Regions from separate parts of the Hafnia alvei genome, predicted to be linked through region 1. Evidence: predicted binding sites of a transcription regulator. Region 1 holds the regulator's gene; each other region holds the start of a gene.
What was found. Region 1 encodes Fur, which represses iron uptake genes when iron is present. Its sites were predicted from a motif close to ATAATAATGAGAACNACTATCAA; they were not measured.
Positions count from the first base shown of each region.

Region 2: zupT (zinc transporter ZupT) is a predicted target of Fur. The motif match lies at 2,833-2,855, and genes of this name have one in related genera.
Region 3: AB3Y96_RS03450 (TonB-dependent siderophore receptor) is a predicted target of Fur. The motif match lies at 5,855-5,877, and genes of this name have one in related genera.

Region 1 is NZ_OZ061315.1:1,312,977-1,320,880, reverse strand. It holds gene pgm (phosphoglucomutase (alpha-D-glucose-1,6-bisphosphate-dependent)) at 1-1,453, opposite strand, end outside; gene seqA (replication initiation negative regulator SeqA) at 1,537-2,076, opposite strand; gene ybfF (esterase) at 2,352-3,122, shown strand; gene ybfE (LexA regulated protein) at 3,382-3,657, shown strand; gene fldA (flavodoxin FldA) at 3,779-4,306, shown strand; gene fur (ferric iron uptake transcriptional regulator) at 4,626-5,075, shown strand; gene AB3Y96_RS06235 (beta-N-acetylhexosaminidase) at 5,341-7,904, opposite strand, start outside.
Region 2 is NZ_OZ061315.1:698,030-705,933, reverse strand. It holds gene AB3Y96_RS03435 (IucA/IucC family siderophore biosynthesis protein) at 1-399, shown strand, start outside; gene AB3Y96_RS03430 (MFS transporter) at 575-1,789, shown strand; gene ygiD (4,5-DOPA dioxygenase extradiol) at 1,853-2,635, opposite strand; gene zupT (zinc transporter ZupT) at 2,868-3,641, shown strand; gene ribB (3,4-dihydroxy-2-butanone-4-phosphate synthase) at 3,711-4,364, opposite strand; FMN riboswitch at 4,484-4,661, opposite strand; gene AB3Y96_RS03410 (ubiquinone biosynthesis accessory factor UbiK) at 4,869-5,147, shown strand; gene yjeH (L-methionine/branched-chain amino acid transporter) at 5,228-6,484, opposite strand; gene hldE (bifunctional D-glycero-beta-D-manno-heptose-7-phosphate kinase/D-glycero-beta-D-manno-heptose 1-phosphate adenylyltransferase HldE) at 6,515-7,904, opposite strand, start outside.
Region 3 is NZ_OZ061315.1:709,742-717,645, reverse strand. It holds gene rimI (ribosomal protein S18-alanine N-acetyltransferase) at 1-70, opposite strand, end outside; gene AB3Y96_RS03495 (DNA polymerase III subunit psi) at 39-449, opposite strand; gene rsmC (16S rRNA (guanine(1207)-N(2))-methyltransferase RsmC) at 634-1,674, shown strand; tRNA gene AB3Y96_RS03485 (tRNA-Leu) at 1,910-1,996, shown strand; tRNA gene AB3Y96_RS03480 (tRNA-Leu) at 2,031-2,117, shown strand; tRNA gene AB3Y96_RS03475 (tRNA-Leu) at 2,198-2,284, shown strand; gene AB3Y96_RS03470 (DUF1435 family protein) at 2,383-2,673, opposite strand; gene AB3Y96_RS03465 (GGDEF domain-containing protein) at 2,978-4,042, shown strand; gene fhuF (siderophore-iron reductase FhuF) at 4,354-5,145, shown strand; gene AB3Y96_RS03455 (DUF805 domain-containing protein) at 5,279-5,653, shown strand; gene AB3Y96_RS03450 (TonB-dependent siderophore receptor) at 5,990-7,904, shown strand, end outside.

The DNA.
Region 1 (7,904 bases):
TGGTCAAACGAGCGGTAATTGGATCGCCCGCCAGTTTGTCAGCTTTAACCATCTCAGGAGAGAGCTTAGACAGCGCATCTTTCTGCGCATGCGTAGCCGGTGCCTGAATACGGTTATAACTTGGCGCACCAAAACGTTCCGCCAGCTTATTGTAATGCTGCTGTGGGTTTTCACCGGTAACGGCAGTGATCTCAGCGGCAAGCAGGCACATAATGATGCCGTCTTTGTCTGTTGACCACGGCGTACCGTTAAAGCGCAGGAAGGAAGCGCCTGCGCTCTCTTCGCCACCAAAACCAAAGCTGCCGTCAAACAGGCCATCAACAAACCACTTAAAGCCGACAGGAACTTCCACCAGTTTGCGACCTAAGTCATTGACGACGCGGTCAATCATGGCGCTGGATACCAGCGTTTTACCTACGGCAACATCAGCGCCCCACTGTGGGCGATGCTGGAACAGATAATTAATAGCTACGGCTAAGTAGTGATTCGGATTCATCAGGCCTGAAGGCGTGACGATACCGTGGCGATCGTAGTCTGGGTCGTTAGCGAACGCTAAATCAAACTGATCTCGCAGCGCCAGCAATCCCGCCATTGCGCTTTCCGATGAGCAATCCATACGGATCACGCCATCGTGGTCTAAGTGCATGAAGCGGAATGATGGATCAACGTGATCGTTCACCAAGGTCAGATCAAGTTTGTAATGTTCACCAATGCGCTGCCAATACTCAATGCCGGAACCGCCCAATGGATCGACGCCTAAATGCAGGCCTGAGCGCTGAATGGCTGGCATATCAACGATATCAACCAAACCTTCAATATAAGGCTGTACCAGATCTTTAGCGTGCACCAAGCCGCTTTTCCAAGCTGCATCGAGCGTTTGACGCTTCACACCCTGCAAGTTAAGGCTTAACAGTTCGTTGGCGCGCTGTTCAATCACCTTGGTAAGATCGGTATCTGCCGGTCCACCATTTGGCGGATTGTATTTGATACCGCCATCTTCAGGCGGATTGTGCGAAGGCGTGATGACGATACCGTCGGCCAATGCCGCATTCTTATTGTTGTTGTGAGTCAGAATAGCGTGAGAAACCGCAGGCGTTGGGGTGAAACCATTATCCTGCTGTACCACGACGTCCACGCCGTTTGCCGTCAGAACTTCTAGCACGCTGATAAACGCAGGTTCAGACAACCCATGCGTATCTTTACCCACGATACAGGGGCCTTCGATGCCATTGGCTTTACGCACTTCAACAATTGCTTGGGCAATAGCTAAAATGTGCGCTTCGTTAAAGCTATGGCGCTGGGCGCTGCCACGGTGACCTGAGGTCCCGAATTTTACCGCATGCGACGTGTTACCCACTTCCGGCGTCAATACATAGTATTGAGAAACCAGTTGAGCCACGTTGATCAAATCGCTCTGCTGGGCAGGCTGCCCGGCACGGGGGTGATTTGCCATGGTCACTACTCCCTACGCTATTACGCTTGTATGGTTGAGTGCCTAATCGCGTTGCTAAGGCTTGCGATTAGGCAGTTCTTGAATTAGATGGTCCCACAGACCTTTTCAATCAGTTCAGCGGGGAACTGCATCGCCTGCATGATGTGTTCAATCATGCTGCGCTTGCGATCGGTGTTGGTATTGGTGATCACCCAGTAAGGCGTGCCCGCGACGTGTTTAGGCTTGGTATGCGTGCCGTTTTGCAACAGCGTTTGCTGGTCGCCGGCGAAATAGACACGCGTGCGACCATGCAAGGATTCCGTCGCAGCGGCAAATCCCTGATTATCAATAGAGTAAAGCGTTGAAAGTACCAGCATAAAGCGATTTACCGCTTTGTTCTGCTCTGCATATTCATCAGACAGCAGCAATTCACGCATGGTACGAACGCGGTCTACCGGACGGGCAGTTACCGGAGCAGCCACTGGCGCTGCGATAACGGTCGGTGTTACTGCCGGAGCAGCAGTCGCTTTATGTTCGGAGACTTTCAGCAGGCGGCGCAATATGTCAGAAGCACTCTCACCGATACTTTGCGTGTGGCTTGCAATGTAGCGGTACAGCTCCTCGTCGACTTCAATAGTTTTCATCATTATCCAATACAGGTTTACGACTTAATCAGCAGGATTATAAAGTCAAACGCCTCATGCGGATAGCGTAAACCCGATGCTCTGATCAATTCAGTGAGTTTTTTCCCAAACTTATGGAAAGAATACCCTTAAATTTTGCTGGATAACACTCGGTGACTAACAATCATGCTTAGTCGTGGTAACCTATTTGTTACAACATAAGATTCTTCGCACTCCGTTGCCGCATGTTTAGCACATGGATTCCGCGAATAGACACCACGAATAGACTTAACGATATGAAACTCAACTACCGCGAACATATTCCAACCCAGCAAGCCCAGTTTCCACCGGCATTACTGATCCACGGGTTATTCGGCAGCTTGGATAATCTAGGTATATTAGGACGAGACTTGCGCAGCGATCGACGTGTCATTCAGGTGGATATGCGCAATCATGGACACTCACCTCGCTCAGAGCGCATGGATTATGCCGCGATGGCCGAAGATTTACTGGCGCTGATTGACGATCTTTCTTTGCCTCAGTTGGATGTCATTGGGCATTCAATGGGCGGAAAAGCCGCCATGACGCTGGCCGCACTTGCCCCCGACCGTATTCGTCGCCTTGCCTTGCTGGATATTGCACCCGTTGATTATCAAGTTCGTCGTCACGATACGATTTTTACTGCTATTAATGCGGTAACGGCTGCGCAGGTGACGCGCCGCCAAGAGGCCGCTGAAATCATGCGCGGCTATATCCAAGAAGAAGGCGTGATACAGTTTTTGCTGAAGTCTTTTCAGGACGGCGAGTGGCTATTTAATGTGCCCGTGCTGTGGGATCAATACGAAAATATCGTGGGCTGGCAAGACGTGACGCCTTACCAAGGCCCCGCAATGTTTATCAAAGGCGGCTCATCGCCTTATATACAAGATATTCATCGCGCCGCCATCGCACGTCAGTTTCCTCATGCCAAAGCCCACGTGATTGCCGGTACTGGCCACTGGCTGCATGCGGAAAAGCCCGAATTGGTACTACGCACGCTGCACCGTTTTCTGGATAGCGATGAATAAGCTAAACGGCTTACTTTTGTTGTCTTCTCCCCCTCAGCATAACCACACTGTAGAAAAAATCACCGTTCATCAGTGAGGTAAGTAAGATTAAGGATTGTCGCGGCTGGGGGCGCTGGGGTATTATGGCGCGCTATTATTCTGGCAGGCAGTTTTGCTGTTCAAGGATAGTGCCGGTAAAGGGTGAATGGCCCTAGTATGTTAATCATGATCTGATTCGTTACGCAGATTCAAAATTCTCCTTGTAGTACCGCTACCTGATATGGCCAAAGAACAAACGGACCGCACGACTCTGGATCTGTTCGCAGATGAACGTCGTCCGGGTCGCCCGAAAACCAACCCGTTATCTCGGGATGAACAGCTAAGAATTAACAAACGCAACCAACTGCGCCGCGATAAAGTGAAAGGGCTGCGTCGCGTCGAGCTAAAAATTAACGAAGAAGCGGTTGAAATGCTGAATCGTTTGGCTCAAGAACAAAACATTAGCCGCAGTGAATTGATTGAACAAATTTTGCTCAATCAGATTTTAAAATCTTAACGCCACCAGCACACAATGACGACAAATCGATACGGTTTAAAGTGCTATAGTGCGTAAAGTACGTACTGGTCTTTCTAAAGATTCTAGTTTAATTATTTGATATAAAAGGTATAAACGCGACATGGCAATCGTAGGCATTTTCTTTGGCAGCGACACGGGCAACACGGAAAACATCGCTAAGATGATCCAAAAGCAACTCGGAAAAGACGTTGCTGAAGTTCATGACATTGCCAAAAGCAGCAAAGAAGACATCGAGGCATTCGATATTCTTCTGCTTGGCATCCCAACGTGGTATTACGGCGAAGCTCAGTGTGACTGGGATGATTTCTTCCCTTCTCTGGAAGAGATCGACTTCAACGGTAAACTGGTTGCTCTGTTCGGCTGCGGCGACCAAGAAGACTATGCAGAGTACTTCTGCGACGCAATGGGCACCATCCGTGACTTGATCGAGCCACGCGGCGCGACCATCGTCGGCCACTGGCCAACGGCGGGTTACCATTTTGAAGCGTCTAAAGCGCTGGTTGATGACAAAACCTTCGTCGGTTTGGCTATTGACGAAGATCGCCAGCCTGAACTCACCGCAACGCGTGTTGATGCGTGGGTGAAACAAATCTCCGAAGAGATGAGCTTGGCTGAACTGGCTGGCTAATATGAAATTGTGCCCGCTGACTGCATAAGCCAGCGGGTATTTCAACGATTGGCAAAAGCAATTTGCAACATCTATGTAACTCATTTTTCCCGCTCTAGCACCCGCCACCAGCAGAGTTACATATTTGTCAGTGTGTTACGTTTTATTTCCACCCTGTACTTCCGTCCAAGTTGTTAACACACTGCGGTTTCCATTTACCGCCATCAGCTTTATAATGAATCTCAATTATATTTTCAGTTCGGTGACAATTCAGGCAACGCTGGCAGCAAATGCAGACTATCCTAAACGTCTTCGAACTAAGTAACGGGACAGAATCCGAATGACAGATAACAACACTGCTTTAAAGAAGGCTGGACTTAAAGTCACGCTTCCGCGTCTTAAGATTCTGGAAGTTCTGCAAGATCCAACTTGCCACCACGTCAGCGCAGAAGATCTGTATAAGAAGCTGATCGATATGGGTGAAGAAATCGGCTTAGCCACCGTTTACCGTGTACTGAACCAGTTCGACGACGCTGGAATTGTAACTCGTCACAATTTTGAAGGCGGAAAATCCGTATTTGAGCTGACTCAGCAGCATCACCACGATCATCTGATCTGCTTAGACTGCGGTAAAGTGATTGAGTTTAGTGATGACTCCATTGAAAAACGTCAGCACGAAATTGCTAAAAAATACGGTATCCAGCTGACCAACCACAGCCTGTATCTTTATGGTCACTGCGCTGCGGGTGATTGCCGCGAAGACGAAAGTCTGCACGATGGCAGAGAGTAAGAATACGCGAGTGTAATGAGGCGACCTGAGGGTCGCTTTTTTTATTTCCTGAAATCCGCAATATTCGTTTTCTCACCAAATAATAGACAAAAAAAGCCCCTCAGGCTGGGGGCTAAATAACTCAGTCACTCATATGGCTTCGGCAAAAACCATGACAACAATAATGATGATGATGAAACGGTATTAAAAATCACTGCGCTAATACTTTATTGCGGTATTGCCCGCCCCACAGGAACAGACAATACCTCGCTTACCGACCTCGATATCAAACCTTTACCGGCTCTACGCGGCTATAGCGTTTGCCGTCAGGACTCACTGACCGAATTTGAACGTCGCCAGAAACGGTCGGCTGGGCTTTAGCATCATAACGCTGCCACTGCTTGCCACCGTCTACCGAGTATTCAATCCCCAGACCTGGTAGCGCAATGTTGGCTTCCAGTTTCCCGCCCACAACTTTTGCTCCAGGAACCGGCAGGCGATATTCCACACCGGCTTTATCCATTTTCGCCAGCTCACGCTGCCCCATCAGGTTTGCAAAACGCTGCCAATCACTCAGCAGAGATTTTTTGTCTACCAGATTGGTTTCTCCGCCTTTATATTCGCGGCCCGCTTTGTAGTCTTGCTCCCAGCCCGCGCGATGCCATCCGCGTTCCGCTACCGTCATCACGCGAGGATAGATTTTATACTCCATCATTTCGTCGGTGCGCGTGGTTTCACTCCACAGCTGCGCTGAGAGTCCATAAACACCCGGCCATGGCTTATCGCTTTTCGCGGTAAAGAAGTTGCCGTCACGGTCTACGGAAGTTTCCGCATTCTGTGGCATGTTGTCTGGCGCGAAGCTGAAGATTTTACGCTCATCGTTAAAGCGAGTGCCCCAGTAGTAGCCATTTTCCTGTGGATTCACCTCATACGGGAAGTCCATGTAGACGTAGTCTGGGTTAGAAACCGTCACTTCGTAGCCTTTGTTCGCCCAGTCGTTGACAGTATCAAAACCGCCCCAATAGAGCGTATCCCAGAAGTTAACACCTACACGTTTGGTGGCAAATGCCTTCGCATCTTTGGCATCCTTCAGGCCATCCTGCCACGCCTGCATTTTTTCAATGCCGTGCTTATTGACGATCTGGCTGACTTCAATCGCAAAGTGGCTTGGCAGATGTTCCATATCTTCCACTTTGCCGCTCTTAATTAGGGTCTGACAAACCTGAGACTGCGCCCATGGTTTATCTTCTTTGCTCTGATCGATAATGCCTTTACCCGGCTCAATCTTGCCATTTTTATCCTGATAACCCGGCCCTAAGCGGATGTTTTTAGCTTCATCACCGCCAAAGTGCCACGTGGTTAACGGCTGCCCCGCTTCTTTGTGCATCTGCGCCACTTCGCCAATCACTTTATCGACAAAGCGCTTAGAGGAATCTAAGCATGGGTTCAAATAGCTCTTACGATCGTAGAACTGCACAGACGTGGTGTTTGACGTATCCGTTGGATCAACTAAACGGAATTCATTCGCCCCCTTTTCGTCACCGGCGGCTTTCAATTTGTCATAACGCGCTTCCATCGAAACCACGGCTGCACGGGCATGTGCAGGCATATCGATTTCAGGAATCACTTCAATCTGACGCGCCTGAGCATATTTAACGATATCGATATATTCGGCGCGAGTTAGATGGCCAGTGCCATTGTTGTTAGCATCAGGCCCCGAACCTAGCTGCGGCAGCAGGCACTCTTTTTCGCTCAGATCGTGGCAGCGTTTTGAGCCCACGTCGATAAGCTCTGGCAGACCGGGGATCTCAATGCGCCAGCCTTCATCATCGGTCAGATGGAAGTGGAATTTATTCATCTTGTACGCCGCCATCTGGTCTAGCAGACGGTGTACCGCTTCTTTGGAATGGAAGTTACGCCCGATGTCCAAGAAGATGCCACGGTATTGGAAACGCGGCGCGTCTTTCGCATCTAAGGTTGCAATCTTCATGCTGCCATCGCTTGGCACCAGCGAAAGAATGGACTGTAAGCCGTAGAATACGCCAGCCTGATCGTAACCAATAACTTCTGCGCCCTTCGGCCCGATCTTCAGCTCGTAAGCCCCCGGCACCGCTAAATCGCCTTTGAAGTGATTAACCGCAATCGCCGTTTTGATTGGATAGCCTTTGGCATCGCTTTTCACACCTAACAGCGCGAAACGCTGCTGCGCGGCTTCTGCCGTGGCGCTGTTCAGAACGGTAAGATCGAGCGCTACGCCTTTGCTGAGGTCAACGTCCTGCTGATGGATTCTCACTTCCATCGGCGTTGGCATAATTTGACCACGCAGACTCTGCGCTGGCAGCTCTTTCACATCAGCGTTTTTGTCGAAGCGAGTTTCAGGCACCATCAGAACGTTTTTATCGTCTTTGGTACGCTTCCACAGATCGCCCGCAAACGGCGTCACAAACTGGCGCAGATCTTCCGTATCGGTGCTGGCAATCACCTTAGGTTTAGCATCCTGAGAAGTGACGTACCAACGCGGCATAATGTCACTTTCAAACAACTGCCAGTATTCACCAATCAGAGGAATTTCCACCGATTGGCCGGCGGTAAATCCTTTAAACTTATCGGTTGGTTCAATCTTATGCAGATCACCGGTCACAAAGGTAATTTTGAACTGATCGCTTTTCACGTCCAGAACCTGACGTGGATTGTGGAAATAGATCGCCCAATCGTTGCCTTTAATATCGCTATCGCTGGTTAGCGTAATAACGGATTGGTTGCACGATGCCCAGTCAGCGCCCAGCGCGGCACAATCTACGCCGTTCTCAGCCGCACGGTTGTCGGTGACTTTCACGTTAACTTTTAACT
Region 2 (7,904 bases), 610 kb from region 1:
GCCGAAGAGATCGTGGTAATGGATCCCGACGCTGATTTACCTGAAAAGGCCAAACGCGTTGCGGTATTCGTACCCGACGAGCTTAAAATTTTGTCGATCTTTACCGATGTGTTCGACGGTTTCTTCCGCTTTATGGCTGCAATTCTGCATGAGCAGGGAAATTATCCGCAGGAGAAATTCTGGCAACGCGTGGCGGAATGCGTGACGGATTATCAGCAGGCGCATCCTGAGCTGACCGAACGCTTCGAGCGCTATGACATGTTCAGCCCAGCGTTTACTCATTCTTGTCTCAATCGCCTACAGCTGGCTAATAATCGCCAGATGATTAACCTCAGCGATCCCTCACAAAACCTGAAATTTGCGGGCCAGTTGGATAACCCATTGGTAGTTTTTAAATAACGGTCAATGCGACTGGCGCTGACACAAAAGATACACGGGTTTACCGTAGGGTGCGGTTATGGAATACACCCTACGCTCCCCGAAAATCAGACTTGAGCGACTATAGCCCCTGCCGTTCCCTTTTCACTGGGAATGCAGGGGCAAACTCTTTACATAAACCGAGTAATCACCCGACATGTCATCCTATATTGCTGCTTCTAAGCTAACTCGCCGTGCCGTGCTGTTTCCTCTCGCGCTGGTGCTATTCGAGTTCGCAACCTACATCGCCCACGACATGATCCAACCGGGCATGATCCATGTGGTGCGTGATTTCAATGCCGACGTGAGCTGGGTTCCAACCTCATTAACCGCGTATTTATTCGGTGGCATGATGCTGCAATGGCTGCTTGGGCCGCTATCTGACCGCGTTGGCCGCCGCCCAGTGATGCTGACCGGCGTGATGCTGTTTGTCGCCGCCTGTATCGCTACGCTATTCACCAACAGCATTGAACAATTTATTCTGATGCGTTTTATCCAAGGCATCAGCCTCTGTTTTATCGGTGCCGTTGGATATGCCGCCGTGCAAGAAGCCTTCGACCAAACGCTCAGCATCAAGCTGATGGCATTAATGGCCAACGTGGCTTTGATAGCGCCATTGGTTGGCCCACTTGCCGGAGCTGCATTTATTCAATTTGCACCGTGGAAAAGCATGTTTGCCGTTTTTGCCTTAGTGGCATTTATTGCATGGCTAGGTCTATGGAAAGGGATGCCGGAAACCGCGCAGTCGCAGGGCGAAAAATTACGCTTAACCTCCCTGTTGGCAGACTATCGGCAGGTATTCGGCAATCTGCGCTTTGTCTGCGGGGCAGCATCAATCGGCTTTTCAGCTCTGCCGCTGTTGGCATGGGTCGCCATTTCACCGGTGATACTGATCGATGGCGAAGGGCTTACGCCAGTGGCGTATGGCTGGCTACAAGTGCCTATTTTTGTGGCTCTCATCATGGGCAATCTTGTGCTGGCACGCATTGCAGGAAAGATGTCGATTGAAAAACCACTCTGGCTCGGTGCGCCGCCTATCATTACAGGTCTGGCACTGGCCACCTTCGGCACACTATTTACCCCACACGCTTATCTTTGGACCATTGCGGGTTTAAGCCTATACGCCTTCGGCACAGGGCTGATTAACGCAGGGTTATATCGCCTCACGCTGTTTGCCAGCGATATGCGCAAAGGCACCGTTGCCGCCGCGCTCGGTATGACCACCATTGGTATTTATGCCTTGGGCATCGAAATCGCAAAACGTATTTATCTCTGGCAGGGAAGTGGGATCTTTAATCTGTATGGATTAATCAGCGGGCTGCTTTGGCTGGGTCTGATGTGGGTATTTTTGAAGAAAAAGGTCAGCAGCTAATCCCTACATACTGACCCCATCGTAACCCTCCCCTTGGCAGGGGAGGAATTTCGGTTGCGGGAACTATCCCACCACTACCGATAACATACTCAGCGACGCCATAACAATGCCGTCCACCGGCACAGAAATAGGCTCTTCACCGTCCCATGCACCCAGTACATATAACAGCGGCAGGAAGTGCTCCGGCGACGGGTTAGATAATTCAGCGCCTTCATGCTGCATAAAGTTAACCAGCGGATGGTTTTCGCCTTTATATGCCAGATTCTCACGCACAAAATTATCAAAGCTAAATGCCCACGGATAAGGTTCCGCTTCGCCCTGCCACTTAACCATTCGCAGGTTATGTACCACGTTTCCGCTCGCTACAATCATCACGCCTTCATCGCGCAAAGCCGCGAGTTTCTTGCCTAATTCATAGTGGTACGCAGCCGGTTGAGTACCATCAATACTCAATTGAATCACCGGAATATCCGCATCTGGGTACATTTTTATCAAAACGCCCCACGTACCGTGATCCAAACCCCATTCGCTGGTATCCAAATGCACCATTTCTGGAGCCAGTAATTCCTGTACTCGCCGGGCAAGCTCAGGCGAGCCCGGCGCTGGATATTGGGTATCGAACAGTGCCTGTGGGAATCCACCAAAATCATGGATCGTACGCGGCTGCTCCATCGCCGTGACAAACGTGCCACGGGTGTACCAATGAGCAGAAACAGCAACAATCGCTTTCGGACGCGGCAACGTTTTACCTAACTCGCGCCAAGCCGTGGTGTAGTCATTTTCTTCCAGCACGTTCATCGGGCTACCGTGACCGAGAAATAGCGCAGGCATACGAGAGGTAGTCATAACATTATCCTTTTCTGAGTCTGGCGGAGAGCATCGCCTCCGAATGGTTATACATTACTCAGATTTATCTCGATCGTCTGCCGGATAACTATGATGATGATTGTCAGTAAATTTGAATATAAGACGCCGAGGGGGTTGAGTTATTAGAGCCATTGGTAATAACTTTGTATTCGCTATTTACTTAATGATAGGTTAAAACAATAATAGGAATCATTATCAACAAGGAGGCGCTATGTCAGTTCCACTTATTCTGACTTTGCTTGCCGGCGGTGCCACATTTGTCGGCGCGTTATTAGCCATTATCGGACAGAAACCCTCCAACCGGGTTTTAGCTTTTGCGCTTGGCTTTGCGGCAGGGATTATGCTGCTGATTTCTTTGATGGAAATGTTACCCGCCGCGCTGGGTACCAAAGGCATGTCGCCGATGCTCGGCTATGGCATGTTTATCATTGGTCTGGTGGGCTATTTCATGTTGGACAGAATGTTGCCGCACCAGCATGCACATGACCTGATGGATGCCCCTAAAGCAGGTAAAACACGAAACCTGCGCCGAACAGCCATGCTGCTGACGCTCGGTATTAGCCTGCATAACTTTCCAGAAGGCATTGCCACCTTTGTCACCGCCAGCTCCGACCTTGAATTAGGCATGGGCATTGCGCTCGCGGTAGCCATTCACAATATCCCAGAAGGCTTAGCGGTTGCAGGGCCGGTCTATGCCGCTACGGGCTCAAAAATCAAAGCGCTATGGTGGGCAAGCGTTTCGGGCTTCGCCGAAATTTTAGGTGGATTGCTGGCATTTTTCCTGCTGGGCCCAGCCATCTCTCCGGTGTTCATGGCTTCTATTATGGCTATGGTGGCGGGTATTATGGTGGCGCTATCGGTAGATGAACTGATGCCGCTGGCCAAAGAGATTGATCCGCAGAACAACCCAAGCTATGGCGTGCTTTGTGGTATGACGGTGATGGGCTTTAGCCTAACGCTGTTACAAAGCAGCCCGCTCGGTTAAGGCTCTCCCATCTCCAAATAGCAAAAAGGACAGCCTAGGCTGTCCTTTTTCGTGCAGAGCTCAGCGAAATTAGCTCGCGATTTTTTCTTGAGACTGACGGTAAGCCACCAAATCATCGATGGTCACGACTGGCATATTATGTTTGTTAGCAAACACAATCACTTCTGGCGCACGCGCCATGGTGCCGTCGTCATTGGTCAGTTCACACAGTACGCCCGCAGAACGGAAACCGGCTAAAGTCACCAGATCGATAGTTGCTTCAGTATGACCACGACGAGTCAGAACGCCGCCGTTTTGAGCACGCAGTGGGAACACGTGACCAGGGCGATGCAGGTCCGAAGGCTTAGCGCCTTCAGCGCTTGCGGCGCGCACGGTAGTCAAACGGTCTTTGGCGGAAACGCCGGTCGTCACGCCTTCAGCGGCTTCAATGGTCACGGTGAATGCTGTGCCATAATGACTCGTGTTGTTGCTGACCATCATCGGCAGATCTAACTGCAAACGACGCTCTTCGGTGATGCACAGGCAAACAATGCCGCTACCGTGACGGATGGTCAGAGCCATCTGTTCTTCAGTCATGGTTTCAGCAGGGAAAATCATGTCGCCTTCGTTTTCACGATTTTCATCGTCAAGCACCATAACGCCACGGCCTTCACGCAATGCAGCTAGCGCACGTTCAACACGTTCCATCGGAGTACCGAAATCGGAAAGTAAAGTCTGATTCATGGTAAAAAAACCTCATTAATTATATGGATTACCAGAATCAGGGCAGCTTTGAGGAGTGGCAAACGTAAGCCTACGGCTAACGCGCCTAATAACGCGAGTGGGACAAACCCAACAGGTACCGTTACTCTCTCCCATCCGGACTCTAACCGTCGGCTCTGGAATTACACCAGATCTGCTGTCCTTACGCCTTACAGCGTAAGCGCTCGCGGGCTTTTTATGATGCGCTTGCCGTGAAAGACATGCGTTATGCATAAATTTACCGCCGGTGGGGACTTCCACCCCGCCCTGAGAATAAGCAGGTCAACTATAACGCTAATGATTAGTTTGGGCAATCGTCATTCCAGATTATCCAAGAGCGATCACAGAGGTTTATCCGTTTGCCAACTCGCATTACACTATGCAGCTATAGCTCTGCTATTGTGCATCAGCTCAATATCATCGTCATTCGTTCTGATAGTGGTTCTTAAGCCCTAACGCATGACCATAACGACCAAGGAACACGCCATGATTGACCCGAAGAAAATTGAACAGATTGCCCGTCAGGTGCATGAATCCATGCCAAAAGGACTGCGCGAGTTCGGGGATGATGTCGAGAAAAAAATCCGCCAAATCCTACAGGCACAATTTAATCGTATGGATTTAGTGAATCGCGAAGAGTTTGACGTTCAGACGCAGGTTTTGCTGCGCACACGTGAGAAGCTAGCGATGATGGAACAGCGCTTAGCTGCGCTAGAAGAAAAACTGGCAGCAAGCGAAACACCGGCGACAAAAGACGCTGAATAAGCCAGTCGAACATGAACGCAAAAACGGAAGCCTAGGCTTCCGTTTTTTATTGCTGCTTTATTGCTGCTTAGAAAGGATAGCTAATGGGAGTTTAATCCGCTTTCCGCCGCGCGCCGTGGCAACAATGCCCATAATGCAGCTAGCATCACAATCGCATAAATGCTTTTCCAGCCAACCATGTAGAGCAATAACAAACACAATACGCTGCCTATCGCCGCCATCAGACGTGAACGTCCTTTCAATAGACGGCAACCCGCCAGCATACACAGCAGATAGATCATGATAAAAATACCGTTGGCATAAATAATCAGTTCATCCAAAGCCACACCTAGCGCATAAATGCCCACCGCGCACAGTAAACAGCAGCCAAGAACAACATTCAGCGCGTTGACCGGTGCCTGACGCGATGAAAGCTGCGCCAAACGGCTTTGAGGTTTCAGCTGCGCCTGTGACCACACCAGCCGAGCAAAGCTTTGAGTGTAAATATTGAGGCTGGCAAAACAGGCCAGATAGCCAATAATGCAGGCGACCCACAGCGCCTTTTGCCCAAATAGCTGCACCACGATCCCCGGCAGCGATGCTGCGGCGGCTTTTTCCGCGCCAAAGGCATTGAAATGCAAGACTGCAACCGTACAACCCCAGTACACCACGCCAGCCAGCAGCAAGCCGATCATCAATGCACGAGGAAAATCACGTTCGGGATCTTTAAATTCAGAAGCCAAATGGGCAAAGGCTTCTAGTCCAACAAAGCACCAAAACATCACGGCTAATGCGGAAAAGAGGTTATGAGGGCTCACGTCTGACGGGGCTGGGAATGGAATTTCCGCCGGCGATATTCCACCACGCCACCAAATGGCCGCGACCAAAGCCACCACCAGTCCGGCGATCAGCGTCTGTAAGTTCGCGCTGGAACCCGCTCCGCGAGTGCCCAGAAACCACACCACCATCAGCGTGCCGATTTCCACCAGCAGCAGCTCCCAGCCGTGCCAGCCAAACATGGCCTGCCAAAACCCCGCCGCAATTTGCAGTGCCGCAGGTAAACCAACGGGGATAACGGAAAGAAACAGCCAACCGGTCACTCGCGCCATATGCGGCCCAAATGCCATACCAACAAAATGAGCGGCACCGCCCGCGCTTGGAAAGTGACGCCCAAGTGCAGCAAAACCAATCGCGATCGGAAACACGAGGACAATGAGAATTGGCCATGCCCACAGGCTATCATTGCCGGCCACCAGCGCCGCTAATGCAGGCACAGCAAACACGCCCGTGCCTAACAGCGATGTGGATAACAACCCTATTCCCTGAGCCAGTCCTAGCTCTTGCTTTAATCCGCTCACAATGTGTTCCGCTTAACGTTCATCGGGGGATTATTCGTGGCCCTGACGGATCGTTTTGATGATATTGGTGGTTGAACAACCATCTTCAAAGTTCAGCACACGCACTTCACCACCGGCAGCAATCACTTCTTTTCCGCCCGCAATATCTTCAGGTTTGTAGTCACCGCCTTTAACCAGCAGATCCGGCAATACCTCAGAGATAATGCGCTGCGGCGTATCTTCTTCAAATGAGATAACCCAATCCACGGCTTCCAGCGCGGCCAAGACGATCATTCGCTGTGCTAACGCATTGACCGGACGCTCTTCGCCTTTCAAGCGTTTGGTTGACGCATCGCTGTTTACCGCAACGATCAGTCGATCGCCCAGTTTGCGTGCGTTAGCTAGATAAGAAACATGTCCCGCATGCAGGATGTCAAAGACACCGTTAGTCATCACGACTTTTTCGCCACGCTGACGAGCATTAGCAACGGCGGCTTTTAGCTCTTCCTGACTCATCACACCAAAGCCAGTTTCACTGCGCCCACGAATGGCATTTTCCAGCTCGATAGGTGAAACGGTAGAAGTCCCCAGTTTACCTACCACCACACCCGCGCCTGCATTGGCTAAGAAGCAAGCCTCTTCCAATGATGTTCCCGCGGCAATTGCCGTTGCCAGAACGCCAATAACCGTATCGCCAGCACCGGTCACGTCATACACTTCTTGCGCCTGCGTCGGCATATGCAACGGCGGCTGGTCGTGCTGCAACAAAGTCATGCCCTGTTCAGAACGCGTAACCAACAGCGCCGTGAGCTCAAATTCACGCATCAGTTGCAAACCACGTTCAACCAATTCTTCATCGGTTTTACAACGGCCAACTACGGCTTCGAACTCAGACAGATTTGGTGTTAACAGCGTGGCGCCTCGGTAGCGTTCAAAATCAGTACCTTTAGGATCGATCAGTACAGGAACGTTCGCCGCACGTGCTAGTTGAATCATCTGTTGAACCGAATTTAATGCCCCTTTGGCATAATCGGACAAAATTAACGCGCCCAATTTTGGCAATGCGTGCTGAATTCTTTCAAAGATTGGCTGAGGATCAATGCTGCTAAAACCCTCTTCAAAGTCGAGACGAATCAGCTGCTGATTACGCGATAAAACACGTAATTTAGTGATCGTTGGATGCGTCGGCACGGACACGAAATCGCATTTAACGTTAACTTCACCCAGCTTAGCGCTTAGCGCTCTTGCTGCATCATCGATACCGGTTAAACCCACCAAACGAGCATTCGCGCCGAGAGACGCTATGTTCATTGCCACGTTGGCCGCACCGCCTGGACGCTCCTCAACGGTATCCACTTTTACCACCGGTACTGGTGCTTCAGGTGAAATACGGCTGGTAGGTCCATACCAGTAGCGATCTAACATTACGTCACCCACAACA
Region 3 (7,904 bases), 600 kb from region 1:
AAGCCGCTTTAAAATCAGCCTCGGTGAGAGGGGAAATCTCACCCTTTAGGGAAGAAATGTTGTTCATCATGACAAATTTGCTGCCATAGCGCGCGTTTGGCGCCTGAGTTATGGTAAAGCGCACTGAGCGCCGGAGAATGCAGCGTGGCGCTTGCGCGTTCAGTAGCCGGAGAGTCGCCTAGCCACCAAACATAATATTCAGCGCCATCATTAAGCATGGCGTACTGTTCAGGCGTGAGGATAACCGCCTGATCCGGTGTGAGCATCAATGCCTTAAGTACGTCACACAGCAAAACGTCGTCGGGAGAAATCGGCTCCGCGGAAACAATTAACAAGCGGGTCGAGCTAGGTACACTCACTGCAATCTCGCCATGCAGCGCCGTTGGACGCCGTAGCACCCACTGAGTAATACCAAGCTGCTGTAAAAGAAGGTCGCGTCGGGTGGCCATACTGTCCTGCTAGAGTGTCAAAGAGACGTTAAATAAACTATTTGGGGCGTATTCTAGCAAACCTACTAAGACCGCGTCATTAAAGCTCAATCTGCTTGTTACGCAAAGCGGCACGGTGTTGGCTGCAACTCCACATAGTTTGGGTATATACTGCGCGGCTAGTTAACCTAAGGAAACACGTTTAATGTCATTATTTACCCCTGCCAGCGAAGTCATTCTGCGCCACAGCGAGGAATTCGAATCACGCCGAGTCCTCTTTGCAGGCGATTTACAAGATACCCTGCCAGCACAGTTTGAAGCGGCAGAGGTTCGCGTTCACACCAATCAGTACCATCATTGGCAACAGCTGAGCCGCACCATGGCTGAGCGCTGCCAGTTTGGTCTGACAGCCGATGCAGAGCTGGTTGCCGATTGCGACACCCTGATTTATTACTGGCCAAAGAGCAAACAAGAAGCGCAGTTCCAGCTGCAAAACCTGTTTTCCTTGCTGCCGGTTGGCACCGAATTGTTTATCGTCGGTGAAAACCGCGCAGGCGTGCGTAGCGCCGAAGGTGTCATCGAGGCGTTTGGCCCGCTGAATAAAATCGACAGCGCACGCCGCTGTGGTTTGTATCACGGACGCTTAGAAAAACAGAGTGATTTCAACCTAGAAGACTGGTGGGAAAGCTATCAGACAGGCAGCCTAACTATCGCCACCTTGCCGGGTGTGTTTAGCCGCGACGGACTGGATGTCGGCAGCCATCTGCTGCTGTCATCGCTTGAGCCACACATGAAAGGCAAAGTTCTAGACGTTGGCTGCGGTGCAGGCGTTCTGTCTGCCGCAATGGCAAAAATGTCGCCAAAAATTAAGCTAACGCTGAGCGATGTCAGCGCTGCTGCGCTTGAATCTAGCCGTGCAACGCTTGCTGCTAATGATATTCAGGGCGAAGTCATTGCCAGTAACGTCTATTCCGACATTACCGGCCGCTTTGACATGATCATTTCGAATCCACCGTTCCATGACGGCATGCAAACCAGCTTAACCGCCGCAGAAACGCTGATCCGCGGCGCGGCTAAACAGCTGCAAATTGGTGGTGAATTGCGCATTGTTGCCAACGCCTTCCTGCCTTATCCACAGCTGTTGGACGATGTTTTTGGCGCGCACGAAGTGCTGGCACAGACTGGTCGTTTCAAAGTGTATTCAGCGCGCTTAGGCCGTGCTGCGATGGCCAAGAAAAAACGTTAATTTCTGCTTTTAGCTGGTAAGCCTCAGTTTACCAGCGCCCCACCTGCTTTTCTGTATGCCGTGTTATTGATCACGATAATTCATTGCCCTATCGTGATTTACAAAATAAATGCCCACATTTTCAGCAAACACGCATCAAACAGGCATTGATGGGGAAATAAGTGTTGACGTAACCGCGAAAATCTCTAGAATTCGCCTCCGTGGTTGTGTTGCTGCAAAGCGACATAAACGGTATGCGAAGGTGGCGGAATTGGTAGACGCGCTAGCTTCAGGTGTTAGTGTCCTTACGGACGTGAGGGTTCAAGTCCCTCTCTTCGCACCAAATAACCACGATGATTTATGCTTCACAGCATCTTGCGAAGGTGGCGGAATTGGTAGACGCGCTAGCTTCAGGTGTTAGTGTTCTTACGGACGTGAGGGTTCAAGTCCCTCTCTTCGCACCAAGCTGGTGAGCATAGTCAGACAATTGCCAAACAATTGTCAAACAATTGTCAAACAGCAGTACAGAAAAGTAATCTGATGTGCGAAGGTGGCGGAATTGGTAGACGCGCTAGCTTCAGGTGTTAGTGTTCTTACGGACGTGAGGGTTCAAGTCCCTCTCTTCGCACCAACAGATTGTTATTTCTCTCTCTAATCCAATTAAAATCCCTTCGTTTTTTTACTTCTTAACACTCCCTTTATATTTAATATCGCTCGTATCCATCAATATCAAATCCCAAAATAATTGTAATTTAATGAAATTGTCGCTAATCCTCCGGCCAGAGCGAGTCCAGATGGAAGCAGCACATAGTTTCGCAAACGTGGGTTAAACAACATCGCCAGCGTGACTAACATAGCCAGCACCATCATGCCTTTTAAAAAAGATAAATTCAGATTGGAAACAATCAGCATAGGCAAAACTAACGTTGGCAAGCTTATCCCCCAAATTCCGCTAAGAGATTTACAAACCCACAAGCTTATCCCCCACACCACCAGAAGCACCATCGCAGCAATCAGCATAACCTTCACCTTAAATGATAATAATTCCCAATATCATATACTGAGACATAGATCGTTTCATCCATGAATTATGTATGTGTAAAAGCATAAAAGCGGCAGGATTCAGTGAAGGGGCAGTATGATTTTCACGCAAAAAAAGTCGATGTAACCCACATTGATTACAAGCACATGACATCTTAGATCAAAGCTGTTAGTTTTATCGCCACATCAGACATCCCTAAGAAAATTCTTGTCTAAGAACTAACATATTACTGCCATTTTATATTTTTATTTGAGCGATATTGACAGTCACGAGCCTTATTTAATGAACGCAAAAAACTACGACGACCTATTAAATAGCAAAAGTCATATGACATTCCTGCTATTTATCCTGTTAAATGGTGCTACATCGTTTTATGCGCTGCTCAATCCATTACAAACAGATCCTCCGTATACGTTTGCGGGGATTGGCGTTTTTGCCTTTTGCCTATTTTCAGCCATCTCATTGATATGGCATCGCGACAAATATTTGCTGAAGCTCAACGTTGCATCTCTATTGCTAGGATTGCTATGGTCGTTTCATATAGCGGCTAAATATCAACATGTTGACGCCAACAGCCATGAATTTTTATTGATCAATCTGTTCAGCATATTTTTTATTGCCGCCGTCACGCTTTCTGACAACTTATTAGCGTTCTGTCTAAATGCCGTTCCCGTAGCAATAACCGTTATTGTGCTGGAAGATTTCCACAATATGACGCGCATTTTATTCGTTCTAACATTACCGATTATCGCACTGTCATTACACCACGCAATGACGCGCCGGCGTGAGGCATTTACCCGTCGACTGGTCACTCAACTAGAACAAGATAGAGCTCGCTTTAGCGATCTCAGCATGATTGATCCCCTTACCACGCTGCTTAACCGCCGTGGTTTAGAGTTTCAATTCCAGCATATGGGCAGCGATTGTGACCTCGAGCACAAACATTTTGTCGTCATGTTGGATATTGATTTTTTTAAACTCTATAACGATCACTACGGTCATCAATACGGTGATATAGCGCTTAAAAGTATTGCTCAAATTATCAAAGAAGCCGTTCGTACCAGAGATTTAGCCATTCGGTATGGCGGTGAAGAGTTTTTACTTATTTTACGCGACGCCTCTGAAAGCCTCGCGATACAAATATGCGAGCATATTCGTTTACATGTAGAACAATTGGCGTTAATCAATGAATATCAGCCAAATGGAAGCAACGTGGTAACAATTTCAGCGGGGCTTTCGGAGATGTACGGCAATAATTTGGAAAATGCCATAACGCGTGCCGATCAGGCGCTGTACATATCAAAACAGAAAGGCCGCAATAGAGTTTTACTGCAAAAAGAAACCTAATTTCTTTTTATAATCTGCTAGATAGAAAAATACTCTCTATCTAGCTAGGTACGAATTATCCACCACCAATAGATAGATTAAAGCATAAATTATTTAAAAAAATATAGTCCCGTATCGTAACCCTTATTTTTCCTGCCCGCCTATTTTGAGGCATCGAATGCATTCACATCCTGCACTTCGTTTTTCATCACCTCAAATTTTCAATTTCACCGTCATTGACGCCATGACACATTTAGTTCAACCACCATCTTGCGATTGATAATAGTTATCAGTATTATTGCGTTTTGGTATTTACTATCTAGGGTGTTGTGGTGAAGATAACTGCGCTGACTGAGTTTAATGCCTACTTTCCAGCCGTCTTTCCTGCTTTTCCGCCAGAAGCGGAAGAACTGACTGCGCTTTTTAGCCAGCACTACCCTCATTTTCTTACTACATTCCTGATCGATGAATCTGCTGCTAGCAACGATTTGTCGGCTATACAGTGGTCAACCGCAGAAACCTACGCCAAACTGATGGCAAGCTATCAGCAAGAACACTACGCTGAATACCCCGATAAAACGCCGGAAGCCAAACCGTTAGAATCACTCTGGGCGCAATGGTATTTTGGTTTATTGGTGCCGCCGATGATGCTGTTGCTACTTGAGCAATCAGCACCTCTCGATCCACATATTCGGCAGTTCAAAGTTCGTTTTCATGAAAGTGGACGCCCTGAGGCATTTATCTATTATCCGCAGTTAATGGCGGGAGATGCACGTAACAGCACTCCGCTGCAACGCATGGTATCTTTGGTTGAGCGTCATCTCATTCCAGCGGTAAACGCCATTGCTCGCCAAGGTGTTTTGAACACTAAGCTGATGTGGAGCAATATTGGTTATGTGATGCATTGGTATTTAGGGGAATTACGACCCCTGCTGGGTGATGCACTTTTCTCACAGCTTGAACAGGCTCTCTTTTTCTCTGCCTCTTTCCCCGATGGCCAAGATAACCCACTCTATCGCACCGTTCTGATGCGTAACGGCACTATCCAACGCCGTACCTGCTGCCAGCGCTATAAGCTGCCCAAGATGAAAGAGTGCGGTGATTGCCCGCTCACGCTGGGCTAGAAAAGCGGAGTCAACTTAAAACATTCTTATCTATTACTACTAAATCAAGTAATAGCTTTCTTGATCGGCGTCAGAAGAATTTCCCCTTCATTACGTATCCTTATGCGACTTAAAAACAAAGGATATGTTTTCAATGAATTGGTATATCAAGGTATTAAAAGATTACGCTAACTTTAATGGTCGAGCCCGCCGCAAAGAATATTGGTTATTTGGCCTTATCAACGGCATCGTGTGTGGGATCATATTTGCTCTAGCGCTCATATCAGGCAGCGCTATCATAAACGTTATCCTGATCTTGTATGTACTTGCGGTTGTCATCCCTAGTATGGCGCTCACAGCCAGAAGATTGCATGACACCGAGCATTCTGGCTGGTTTTACTTCGTTAGCTTCATTCCTTTAGTTGGACCAATCATTCTACTAGTCTATCTCTGTAGAGCAGGAACCACGGGCGCGAACCGTTATGGCGCAGACCCAAAAGCTGAGCAGCCAGTAGGCATCATTCAATAAGATCGCTTCATCACTAACCCACCTCTCGGTGGGTTAGATTGTCTTATAAATAAATAGAATTAACTCACCCCCTGCTAATAACCTTAGCTCGATTAATTTCATTGAGTTATTTATGGTTATTCTTAAATAACCTTTATTAATTCGTGACGAAGATCACAAAGAAAAATAGTTTTCCCGCCTTAGACCGAATAAAAGCTACCAAAGATAACGAGAATAATTATCATTCTGTATCGCATTTAATAAAGCGATGCCATTGACTGGTTAACATCCGGCGATGGCCAGATTGCTCATAATTAATTTTTAGATCTTCGTGCTTTTTCAAGCAGGGATAATTAGATGAAATACAAAGCGTTTCTTAACTCTTCGTTAAAAGCGGTGTTGCCAATCGGTTGTTTGGTCTTCCCTTTGAGCGCCCTTGCGGATACAGCAACAAACACCGCAGCAACGGACAATGAAGACAAAATCATTGTCAGTGCCAAATCAAGCCTTCCTCCATTGGGAAGCTACGAAAATACCGGTACAAAATCAGATCTGACCGCACAAGATACCCCACAGACCATCAACACCGTTGAAGGCCAAGAGCTCGACGAGCGCGGCATCAGCTCACTGAACGAAGCGCTGCGCTATGTGTCTGGCGTAACCACCGAAAACCGTGGTGGAGCTATCACCCGCTTTGATGAATTCACCATTCGCGGATTCAAAAACAGCGAAAACTATCTCGATGGCTTGCAACTGCCTTACAACGAATGGAACATTCAAGGCCAAGTTGATACCTACATGCTCGATCGTATCGAAGTCATGAAAGGTCCGGCATCGGTTTTATACGGTAACGCCTCACCCGGCGGTATCGTCAATATGATCAGCAAGAAACCACAGAAAAACCAAAATACCGACGTAGAATTTGATACCGGCAGCGATAACCGCCGTGAAGGCAAAATCGACTCTACTGGTCAAATTGGTGACAGCGACGTCAGTTACCGCTTTGTTGGCGTAGCGGGTGCCGTTGATGGGCAGGCCGAAGGCTCCAAAAATGAACGTTATCTGTTAGCGCCTTCTCTGCGTTGGGATATCGACGATAACAATAGCCTGCTGGTACAAGCTTTCTTCCAGAACGATCCTAATGCTGGCGTTTATACTTCTCTACCGGGCGAAGGCACCTTCAAGTATTCTCCTTACGGTAAGCTACCAACTGACGTTTATCTGGGCGATCACAATTGGGAATCTTATAAGCGCAAACAAGAATCTGTCGGCTACCAGTTCGATCACCGCTTCAGCGATGAGTGGTCTTTCACGCAAAAAGCCCGCTTTATGCACATCACGGCTTATCAGGAAAACACCTACAGCACCGGTCTCGAAGCCGATGGTCGCACTCTCGGCCGCCGCATGTACATGACCGATGAGAGTATGGACTCCTTCAATATTGATAACCAAATTGCAGGCAAGTTTGATACCGCGTTCCTGCGTCACAATGTGTTGCTGGGCTTCGATTACCAGTGGCAGAACAACAAAACCGAATATCAAGACGCCGTTGCACCAAGCATCGATATCTTCGATCGCAATAATCATGAGATTAACCGCGGCAATATTGCCTGGGACCCGTCGCTGGCCACCAACGTGCGCTATTCCATGCACCAGAACGGCTACTACTGGCAGGACTCTATCGATCTCGACAAACTGACCATCTTGGCCGGTGGTCGTTATGACCAGTACGAGAAGCGCACCTACGGCCTGCAATACGGTGCCAATACGGATGAAACCTTCTCTCAAAGCAAATACACCCAGCGCTATGGCGCGATGTATCACTTTGAAAACGGTATCTCCCCGTATGTTGCTTACTCAGAGGGCTTTGAGCCTCTAGCCGGGCGTAACAAAAGCGGTGGCTCTTACAAACCAGAAACCAGCAAGATGTGGGAAGGTGGGGTGAAATTTGCCACGCCAAGCCAGAACACCATCTTCACGGCCGCTGTGTTTGATATCAAAAAAGAGAACGCGCTGACCTCTAACCCGAACGGCGTTGATCCATACGAGAAGTACCAAAGTGGCGAAATCGAGTCGAAAGGCTATGAGTTTGAACTGCGCACTTCCCCGCTGGAAAACCTGCTGTTGACGGCCAACTACGCTTATACCGACGTGAAAATTACCGAAGATGCTAACAAGGCATTGATCGGCAACCGTCCGGTACAAACGGCTAAAGACAACGCCAGCGCATGGGCTAACTACACCATTGACGATACTTTCCTGCGCGGACTCA